DNA from 3 places in the Dietzia sp. PP-33 genome. Region 3 is predicted to be linked to each of the others. Evidence: predicted binding sites of a transcription regulator. Region 3 holds the regulator's gene; each other region holds the start of a gene.
The links. Region 3 encodes LexA, which represses DNA repair genes until DNA is damaged. Its sites were predicted from a motif close to CGAACANNTGTTCG; they were not measured.
Positions count from the first base shown of each region.

Region 1: a site for LexA is predicted at 1,772-1,785, ahead of NJE57_RS08765 (HNH endonuclease signature motif containing protein). Genes of this name have one in related genera too.
Region 2: a site for LexA is predicted at 1,617-1,630, ahead of NJE57_RS06210 (CoA transferase subunit A). Genes of this name have one in related genera too.

Region 1 is NZ_JAMYEI010000004.1:133,238-136,511, reverse strand. Features, by position in the region: gene kstD (3-oxosteroid 1-dehydrogenase) at 1-47, opposite strand, end outside; gene NJE57_RS08775 (2-keto-4-pentenoate hydratase) at 108-893, shown strand; gene NJE57_RS08770 (IclR family transcriptional regulator) at 937-1,698, opposite strand; gene NJE57_RS08765 (HNH endonuclease signature motif containing protein) at 1,856-3,274, shown strand, end outside.
Region 2 is NZ_JAMYEI010000003.1:6,326-9,599, reverse strand. Features, by position in the region: gene NJE57_RS06220 (IclR family transcriptional regulator) at 1-751, opposite strand, end outside; gene pcaD (3-oxoadipate enol-lactonase) at 748-1,530, opposite strand; gene NJE57_RS06210 (CoA transferase subunit A) at 1,660-2,433, shown strand; gene NJE57_RS06205 (3-oxoacid CoA-transferase subunit B) at 2,430-3,059, shown strand; gene NJE57_RS06200 (malate dehydrogenase) at 3,190-3,274, shown strand, end outside.
Region 3 is NZ_JAMYEI010000001.1:299,776-303,049, forward strand. Features, by position in the region: gene hrpA (ATP-dependent RNA helicase HrpA) at 1-347, shown strand, start outside; gene nrdR (transcriptional regulator NrdR) at 356-811, opposite strand; gene NJE57_RS01480 (hypothetical protein) at 926-1,288, opposite strand; gene lexA (transcriptional repressor LexA) at 1,518-2,186, shown strand; gene hflX (GTPase HflX) at 2,226-3,274, opposite strand, start outside.

The sequences.
Region 1 (3,274 bases), on a different contig from region 3:
GCTCCACCGCTACCGACGACGACGACGTCGAATTCCTGATCTGCCATGTAGAACACGTTATAGAACCGAGCGCATTCGCGCCAGACGGCCCAGGTAGCATCCCGTCCATGCTCAACGAGGAGACCCGCGCCACTCTCGCACAGCGACTCTGGGACGCCGAGGCCGACGTCGCGCCCGTCCAGCCGCTCACTACCGACCACCCGGACATGACCCCGGACGACGCGTTCGAGATCCAGCTCGTCAACATCCGCCGCAAGCTCGACGCCGGTGCCGTGGTCACGGGGCACAAGGTGGGCCTGGCCTCCAAGGCGATGCAGGAGATGATGGGTGTCGACGAGCCCGACTACGGACATCTCCTCGACACGATGGAGTACCCCGAGGGTGCCCCGGTCGAGGCGGCCCGCTTCTGTTTCCCGCGTGTCGAGGTCGAGGTGGGCTTCATCCTCGGTGCCGACATCCCGCCGGAGGGGTGTTCCCAGGAGGAGGCCGCCGCGGCCATCGAGTGGGTGGTGCCCTCGATCGAGCTCATCGACTCGCGGATCAGGGACTGGAAGATCACGCTGCCCGACACGATCGCCGACAACGCGTCGTCCTGTGGGTACGTCGTCGGGGCGCAGCGCGTGAGACTGGCGGACATCGACGTCGCCGCGATCGACGCGACCCTCTACAAGAACGGCGAGTTCCTGGCCTCGGGCCGGTCCGACGCGGTCCTGGGCAACCCGCTCAACTCGGTGGGTTGGCTGGCGTCGACGGTCGCCAAGTTCGGCGTCCGTCTGCGCAAGGGTGACGTGATCCTGCCGGGGACGGCCATCCGCGCGATGGACGCCGCTCCCGGCGATTCCTTCCGCGCGGAGTTCGCGGGTCTGGGCGACGTGACCATGGAATTCAGCTAGCGAGGAGTTTGGCCGGCGCGGGAATCCAGCTAGTGCGCCGCTCCTACCGGTCTGACGCCATCGAGCGACTGGCGGCCACCGCCACCCTGGTGACCAGGGGCTCCAGTCGCGCGAGTGCCGCCCCGTCCGCCGCACTCGCGGACAGTGCCGCCACCGCCCGCGTGCCGCCGGTGCCCTCCTCGTCGTCGTCGAACACCGGCGCGGCCACGCAGTAGAGGCCGGGCGTGAGTTCTGCGCGATCCACCGCTCGTCTCCTGCGTCGGATCTCCGCGAGCTCCACGGCGAGCGCATCCGGCGAGGTCAGCGTGGTATCGGTCCATTCGACCATCGGGCCCTGCGCCACCCGTTCGGCAGCCGCGTCGTCGAACGCGAGCATCGCTTTGCCCACACCGGTGCAGTAGGCCGGCAGTCCGCCGCCGATCCGCGACGGCGACGGGATGGGCCGGGGACCGTGCAACTTGTTGAGGTACACGACCTCGTCACCGTGCAACGTGGCCAGATGCACCGTCGCCCGGGTCGCTTCGAAGAGGTGCGCGAGGAACGGGGTGAGTACCCGGCGTATCCGCTCGTATGCCGGGGAGGTGGGAATGGGATCCAGCTCGTTGACCAGCGGGCCCAGCCGGTAGCGCTGTTCGATCCGGGTGACCGCGCCGTTGCGTTCGAGCGCCGTCAGTAGACGCAGGGTCGTGGATTTGGCGAGTCCGGTCGCCCGCGCGATCTCGCTCAGCGTCAGCCCGGTTCCCGCGGCCGTCGCGCGCAGGACGTCGAAGGCGCGGTCGACGGGGGAGGAGGGGGCGTCGGTCATGTCGGAAGTGTAGCGGTGCGCTCGCGGGGCGCCTATTCGAACACTTGCGCGATAGTTGCGGCGAGGGTAGAGTGGAACGTGCGTTCGAATCCGGCGCAACGTGGGGAGGGGGATGGTCATGACGACGACGACAACAACATCGACCTCGCCTGGCCCTGTGCGGTTTCGCGACCCCGTTCTGTTTCACGACCACCGCGAAGCCCTGGACACCCTCGGTGCGGAGGCGTTGAGCGAGGTCGCCCGGTCAGCGACAGTGACGCAGAACCTCGCCGCCGCCACCCGGCTGGAGGCCGCTCACTTCCTGGTCGAGGCGATGCGCCGCGTCGATGCCGAGGCTCACTCCGGCTCGGATTCGGGCAGTGCGCGTCGCCCCGCCCGCGCCCGCCCCTCCCATGCCCGGTTGGTTCCCGAGGACCGGGCCCGCGACCACCTGTGTGCCGCCCTGACCCTGACCACCTGGCACGCCGCCCGCCTGGTCACCGCCGGCGTGCAGATCCACACCCGACTGCCCCGCCTGCGCTCGGTGGTGGCCCGCGGCATGTTCCCCGAACAACTCGCGGTCGACGCAGCCTGCCGGCTTGCCGCCGTCCCCGACGACATCCTCCCCGGCGTGGAGTCCGAGGTCGTCGACGCCCTGGCCCGCCACCTCGACGGCGGACACCGCCCCAGCCGCAGCAACGTCGACAACCTCATCGACACCGCGGTCGAACGCCGCGACCCCCGCGCCGCCGAGGACGCCGTCGCCGACGCCATCGAGAAGCGCACTGTGCGTTTCCGGCCCGAACGAGGTGGCATGGCCTCCCTGTGGGCCAACCTGCCCGTCGCCGCCGCCGAGAAACTGCGCCGCCGCATCGAGGCCGCCGCCAAAGCCGCCGCCGACTCAGGACATCCCCGCACCCGCGATCAACTGCGCGCCGACGCGCTGGCCGCTCTCGGCGACCCCACCACCGACGACATCGGCAACCCCCTCCACGATGATGACGCCCCCGCCCCCGACACCGACACCGGCGCTGGCGCATGCGGCGGCGAGGCCGCCCGCCCCGCCCCGGGCAGCGCGTGGGGTACCGATCAACCCATCCGGATATCCGTCATCGCCGCCGCCGCGGAGGGCCTGCCCAACCGGGTCCAGTTCGTCAACGGCGCCTACTCCAGCTTCGGCTGGCTCTGCCAGGAACTTCTCGAAGGCGGGGACGCCAGGGTCCGCTTCGAACTCATCGACCCCGCCCCCGGCGTCCTCGACAAGCCCGACTCGGCCCTCAAGTACTTCATCACCCCGGCCCTGGCCGAACGCATCAGACTACGGGACGCCACCTGCCGCCATCCCGGTTGCACCGTCAACGCTCACGACTGCGACGTCGACCACATCATCGCCTTCGACCTGCAACGACCCGAACTGGGTGGGCCCACCGCCGAGTGGAATCTCGTCTGTCTCTGCAGAAAGCACCATCGCGAGAAGACCTTCGGTCACAACGCCTACCGCCCCGGCCCCTTCGGGGAGCTGATCATCATCACCGACACCGGACACGAACACCGCACAAGACCGTCGGGGCCACTGGCCCAGGCCCGCGACCAACTG
Region 2 (3,274 bases), on a different contig from region 3:
CGCGGACCGGGGCGGCCAGGGACCTCAGCCCCGGTTCGAGTTCCTGGTCCACCAGCGCCCACCCGCGGTCGGCGACCGCCGCCAGTTCGGCGCGCAGCCCGGCCGGCTCTCCGATCCCGTGCGGTGTGAGTACGCGTAGGTCGGTCGCCGCCAGGTGGGCGTCCAGCTCCTCCGGGGGCAGGGCCGCGAGCAGGACCCTGCCCATCGAGGTGGCGAAGGCCGGGAAGCGGGTTCCGATGGTGATCCCGATGTTCATGATCCGACGCACCTGGACACGGCCCACATAGACGATGTCGTGACCGTCGAGGACGGCGATCGACGACGACTCGTCGAGCTGGGCGCTGAGCCGTTCGAGGTGCGGTTGGGCCAGATCGGTCAGTGGCATGGCCGAGAGGTAGCTGTAACCGAGGTCGAGCACGCGGGGGGTGAGCCAGAACGCCGACCCGGCGGTGTCCACGTAGCCGAGCTCGACCAGTGTGTGGAGGAACCGGCGCGCGGTCGCGCGGGTGAGCCCGGTGGTCCGGGCGACCTCACTGAGGGTCTGTCGGGGGTGGTCGGCGTCGAACGCGGTGATGACGGCGAGGCCGCGCGCGAGGGACTGGACGAAGTCCGGGGACGCCGGTCGTTCGGGTGTGGAGCCGGACCCTGCCCCTGACTCGAACCCGGAACCGGAACCGGAGCCGAGCTCGGACCCTGACCCGAGCCCGGACCGGGTCTCGTCGTCGGCCTGCTCGCGGTCCTCCGCGCTCACGCGGGCCCGGCCGAGGTCAGGTGCGCGCGCAGGACCTCGGAGACGCGCTCGGGCATCTCCACGGTGGGAACGTGCGCTGCGGGCGACAGGGTCACGAACTCGGCCCCCGGGATACCGTCCGCGAGCTCGCGGAGCACGTCGGGCGGTGTGGAGGGGTCCTCGTCTCCGGCCACCACGAGGGTGGGGCAGGTGATCCGGCCGAGGTCGGCGCGTCCGTCCCACCCGGACAGGGCGTCGCAGGCCGCGGCATATCCCTCGGCGCTGGTCGCCAGGATCATCTCGCGGAGACCTGCCACCAGGGCGGGATCCTCCTCGGCGCGACCGGGGGTGATCCACCGCGCCACCACCGCGTCGGCGACGGCCTCGGTGCCGCCCTCGCGGACCGCGGTCGCGCGGTCGACCCATCCCGAGGGTTCGCCGAACTTCGCGGCCGTGCACAGCAGGGCCGTGGACCGGACCCGGGTGGGCTCGTGGACCGCGAGCCACTGGGCCACCGCACCTCCCAGGGAGAGCCCGACAACGTGGAAGCGGTTCACGCCGAGGGCGTCGAGCAGGGCGAGGACGTCGCCGCAGAGATCGGCGATCGTGCACGGCCCCGGAACCACGTCGGAGCCCCCGTGTCCACGGTGGTCGACGGCGATGACCGTGTGGTCCCGGGCCAGTTCGCGCACCTGGGCGTCCCACATCGACCGGTCCGATCCGAGTGATCCGAGGAGTACGACGGCAGGGGCATCCGCTGACTGCGGGCCGCTGACCTGGTGAGACAGGGTGGCGGGCATGGGGCGGTTCCTTTCCTGGAGGAGGCGGCCGGGTCCGGTCGGGCCCGGGAGACGTGCACCACGATACGCCTCAAGTGTACGCATAACGAACAGTTGTGCAACAGGCGAACAGAGTCTACGGTGTGTGACATGACCAACAAGATCTTCTCGTCGGCCGCCGCGGCGGTCGCGGACATTCCGGACGGCGCCTCGCTCGCCGTCGGGGGGTTCGGTCTGGTCGGCATCCCCGCCGTCCTGATCGATGCGCTCCTCGACCAGGGGGCCACCGACCTGAGCACCGTGAGCAACAACTGCGGTACGGACGGCTTCGGTCTCGGCACGCTGCTGGAGGCCCGCCGCATCACCCGCACCACGGCCTCCTACGTGGGGGCCAACAAGGAGTTCGCCAGGCAGTACCTGAGCGGCGAGCTGGAGGTGGAGTTGACGCCGCAGGGCACGCTCGCCGAGCGGATGCGCTCCGGCGGAGCGGGCATCCCCGCCTTCTACACACCCGCCGGCGTCGGGACGATGGTCGCCGAGGGTGGACTCCCACTGCGCTACGACGGCGACGGGGGAGTGGCCGTGGCGTCCGACCCCAAGGAGGTGCGCGAGTTCGACGGAGTGCAGTACGTCCTCGAGCGCGCGATCGTCACCGATTTCGCCCTCGTCCACGCCCACCGTGCGGACACCGCGGGCAACCTCCAGTTCCGCGGCACCGCACGGAACTTCAACCCGGACGTCGCGATGGCCGGCCGCATCACCATCGTCCAGGCCGAGGAGATCGTCCCGGCGGGACGGATCGACCCGGCCGACGTCCACCTCCCCGGAATCTTCGTCCAGCGCCTCGTCGAGGTGGGACGTCAGGAGACCGGAGTCGAGATCGAGAAGCTGAGTAGCGGCAGGAACGGGGAGGACCGGTCATGAGCTGGACCCACGAGCAGATGGCGGCCCGGATCGCCGCGGACTTCGTCGACGGCCAGTACGTCAACCTGGGGATCGGGATGCCGACCCTCATCCCCGACGTCGTCCCCGGCGGTGTCGAGGTGACCCTGCACTCGGAGAACGGCATCCTCGGCGTGGGCCCGTACCCGACGCCCGAGCAGCTCGACCCGGAGATGATCAACGCCGGCAAGGAGACCATCACGGCAGCCGCCGGGGCGGCGTACTTCTCGTCGTCGGAGTCCTTCGCCATGATCCGGGGCGGAACGGTCGACGTGGCGGTGCTGGGCGCCATGCAGGTCTCACAGGCCGGGGACCTGTCCAACTGGATGATCCCGGGAGCGATGGTCAAGGGCATGGGCGGTGCCATGGACCTGGTCCACGGCGCCGGCCGGGTGATCGTGATGATGGACCACGTCACGCGCAAGGGGGACATCAAGCTCATGGCCGAGAACTCCCTGCCGTACACCGGCCGCCGGTGCGTTCAGCGCGTCGTCACCGACCTGTGTGTCCTCGACATCACCGCCGAGGGGTTCCGGCTCGTCGAACCGGCCCCGGACGTCACGATCGAGGAGATCCGCGCCAAGACGGGCGCCGAGGTCCACACCTAGCGGGACCGCACACCGCCGACTGGCCCCGGGGCGAACAACGGGTGTACGACGGTTCAGGCGATCAACCGGGGGTCGGTTTCTCACTACTGTGGGGGCCGACCCCGTCGTCGCCTGAGGAAGGTCCCCACGCATGAGCACCTCCACCCCGGTCACCGTCACCGTTACCGGCGCCGCCGGAAAGATCGCCTACTCGTTGCTCTTCCGCCTGGCGTCCG
Region 3 (3,274 bases):
TCCTGGTGGGAAAGGGGTTCCTCGCGCGCCACCCGGCGGAGTTGCTCCCCCAGCTGGAGCGTCATGTGCGGGCGGTCGACCTCAGGCTCGATCTCGCGGAGAAGTCGCCCTCGAGGTACCGGGAACTCACCGCGCGCCTGGAGAAGTCCGAGGCGACCGTCGCGGAGGCGACGGCAGCACTGCGTGGTCGGCCGGGTGGAGCGCGCACCACCCGGGATCTCCGGTGGCTGCTGGCCGAGTACCGGGTGGGGCTCTTCGCGCAGTCACTGGGGACCGCGCGCCCGGTTTCCGCTGAGCGAATCGACAAGGCGGTCGCGGCGGCACTCGGCTCCCGCACCAGGCGGTAGTCATCCGGTCAGGTTCTCGCGTGCCTCTCACGCAGCGCGATGATCTCGCTCTCGAAGTCCGCGGCGGAGCTGAACTGCTTGTACACAGAGGCGAACCGCAGATAGGCGACCTCATCGAGGTCCTGCAGGGGTCCGAGGATCGCCAACCCGATCTCGTGGGCGGGGACCTCCGACGCGCCGCCGGCTCTGACTACGTCCTCGACCTGCTGCGCCAGACGTCTGAGGGCGTCCTCGTCCACCGACCGGCCCTGGCACGCCCGTCGCACTCCGCGGACCACCTTGTCGCGGCTGAAGCTCTCGGTGACGCCGTTGCGCTTGAGCACGGTCAACAACGGGGTCTCGAGGGTGGTGAACCGGTGCCCACACTCCGGGCACTCGCGTCGGCGGCGGATAGCCTGACCGTCGTCGACCGCCCGCGAGTCGATAACCCGGGAATCCTCGTGGTGGCATGTCGGGCAGTACATTCCAGCTCCGCCATTCGTCGACCGGTTCCGCAGGCCTCCCCCGGCCGGAGCCGGAGGCGATGCAGGGACGACGGGGCGCCGTCCCTGGATCATTCTAGAAGGCGATCCGGTCGGTCACGCGTAGGCGGGCCCGCCGAGGAGGGCCAGCGCCAGCAGCATGAGGATGCCGAAGACGACTCCACACGCCAGCAGGGCCCAGGTCGGCACATCGTCGACCACCGGGGACGCAGGCTGCACCTCGACCCGGCATGACCGGGCCTGCGCCGGGGATGCTGAACGGACGAGCACCCGCCGGCCGGGGGCGACCGATCGCGTGGTCGCAGGGCGTCCCCGGTCCAGGGTGCGGGGGACGGGATGGATACGCGAATCCTCACGGGGCCGGAGCCCGCTCGCGGAGGACCGGCTGTGTTCGGTGGCGCAGACCTCACTCCACGGTGTCGTCTGACGCGACGGTGACTGCATCTCCAGGACGGACATGAACTCTCCCAACTCGATACGGTGTGCGAACCGCGTTCGCACGCCCGTGTGCATCTCTGTGCACATCTGTTCGAACTCGAACGTGACTAGAGTTGTATCACGCGGGTCCGACAGAGTCGAGATTTCGGCGGCACTTTCTTCGAACACCTGTGTGGCGCACGCCGCTCACGCACAGTAGGGTGTACACAGATCAAGACGTCGAACACCCATTCGCCGAAGGGACCCACACATGCCCAAGCCCGACTTCGAGGCCCTGACGCCTCGCCAGAAGAGCGTCCTGTTACACATCCACGACACCGTCAAGGACAGGGGCTACCCGCCGAGCATCCGGGAGATCGGTGACGCCGTCGGGCTGCAGTCGACCTCGTCCGTCGCGCACCAGTTGCGGACGTTGGAGAAGAAGGGCTTCCTGACGCGTGATCCGCACAAGCCTCGGGCCGTCGACGTCCACGGGGTACCGGGGCAGCGGTCCCGGGGTCGGCGTGCCCCGTCGCCCGAGGAGCCGCGGCCGAGCGGGGCGGTCGAGCCCGTGTACGTCCCCGTTCTCGGCCGGATCGCGGCCGGAGGGCCGATCCTGGCGGAGCAGGCGGTGGAGGAGGTCTTCCCCCTGCCGTCCGATCTTGTGGGGTCCGGTGACCTGTTCATGCTCAGGGTTGTCGGCGAATCGATGATCGACGCAGCGATCTGTGACGGCGACTACGTGGTGGTCCGCCGTCAGAACGTGGCGGACAACGGCGAGATCGTGGCCGCGATGATCGACGGCGAGGCCACCGTCAAGACGTTCCGCAGGGACCCGAGCGGCGTCTGGCTACTGCCCCACAACCCGTCGTTCAGCCCGATTCCCGGAGAGCACGCGACCATCCTGGGGAAGGTCGTCACTGTATTCCGCAAGCTCTGACCCCGAGCTGCCACGGCGCTGCCTGACCGTGTGACCGGATCAGGCGGCGCCGTCGTGTGAGCCCCCGGAGCTGAACTCCCCCAGCTCGCTCGCCACGGAGACGGGCAACCGGACGACGATCCGCGTCCCGTGCTGCGTGTGCTGCTCGTCCACCACCGCGCCCTCGGCATGGACACGGGAGACCACGTCCCCACGTGTGAAGGGAATCTCCAGTGTCACCTCGGTGTCCCCGGAGGCGATGATCCGGGTGATCCGGCCGAGCAACTCGTCGATACCCTCCCCCGTGGTCGCCGAGACGAACACCGCGTCCGGCAGCGCGTGGTGCAGTTCGGTCAACACCACCGGATCCGCCGCGTCGATCTTGTTGATCACCACGAGCTCGCGGGGACTCTCGGCGTTCTGTTCCTCCACGACGTCGTTGATGACCGTGCGCACGGCCTCGATCTGACGCAACGGGAAGGCGTCCGATCCGTCCACCACGTGCAGGAGCAGTTCGGAATCGACGACCTCCTCCAGCGTCGAACGGAACGCCTCGACGAGTTGGGTGGGAAGGTGCCGGACGAACCCGACCGTGTCGGTGAAGACCACCGCCCGTCCGTCCGGCAGCTCGGCCCGCCGGGTGGTGGGATCGAGGGTGGCGAACAGTGCGTTCTGGACGAGTACGCCTGCGCCGGTGATGCGGTTCAGCAGACTCGACTTTCCCGCGTTCGTGTAGCCGGCGATCGCGATGGAGGGCACGGGCGTGGCGCGCCGGCGATGGCGCTTGGTGTCCCGGGCCTGCTTCATGCCCTTGATCTCGCGACGCAGCTTCGCCATGCGCTCACGGATGCGGCGACGGTCGGTCTCGATCTTCGTCTCACCGGGACCGCGGAGGCCGACGCCCCCGTTGCTCCCGGCCCGGCCGCCCGCCTGACGGGACAGGGTCTCTCCCCAGCCGCGAAGTCGCGGGAGCAGGTACTCCATCTGTGCGAGGGAGACCTGAGCCTTGCCCTCGCGACTGGTCGCGTGCTGCGCGAAGATGTCGAGGATCAACGCGGTGCGGTCGATCACCTTGACGTTGACAGCCTTCTCGAGGGCGATCAGCTGCC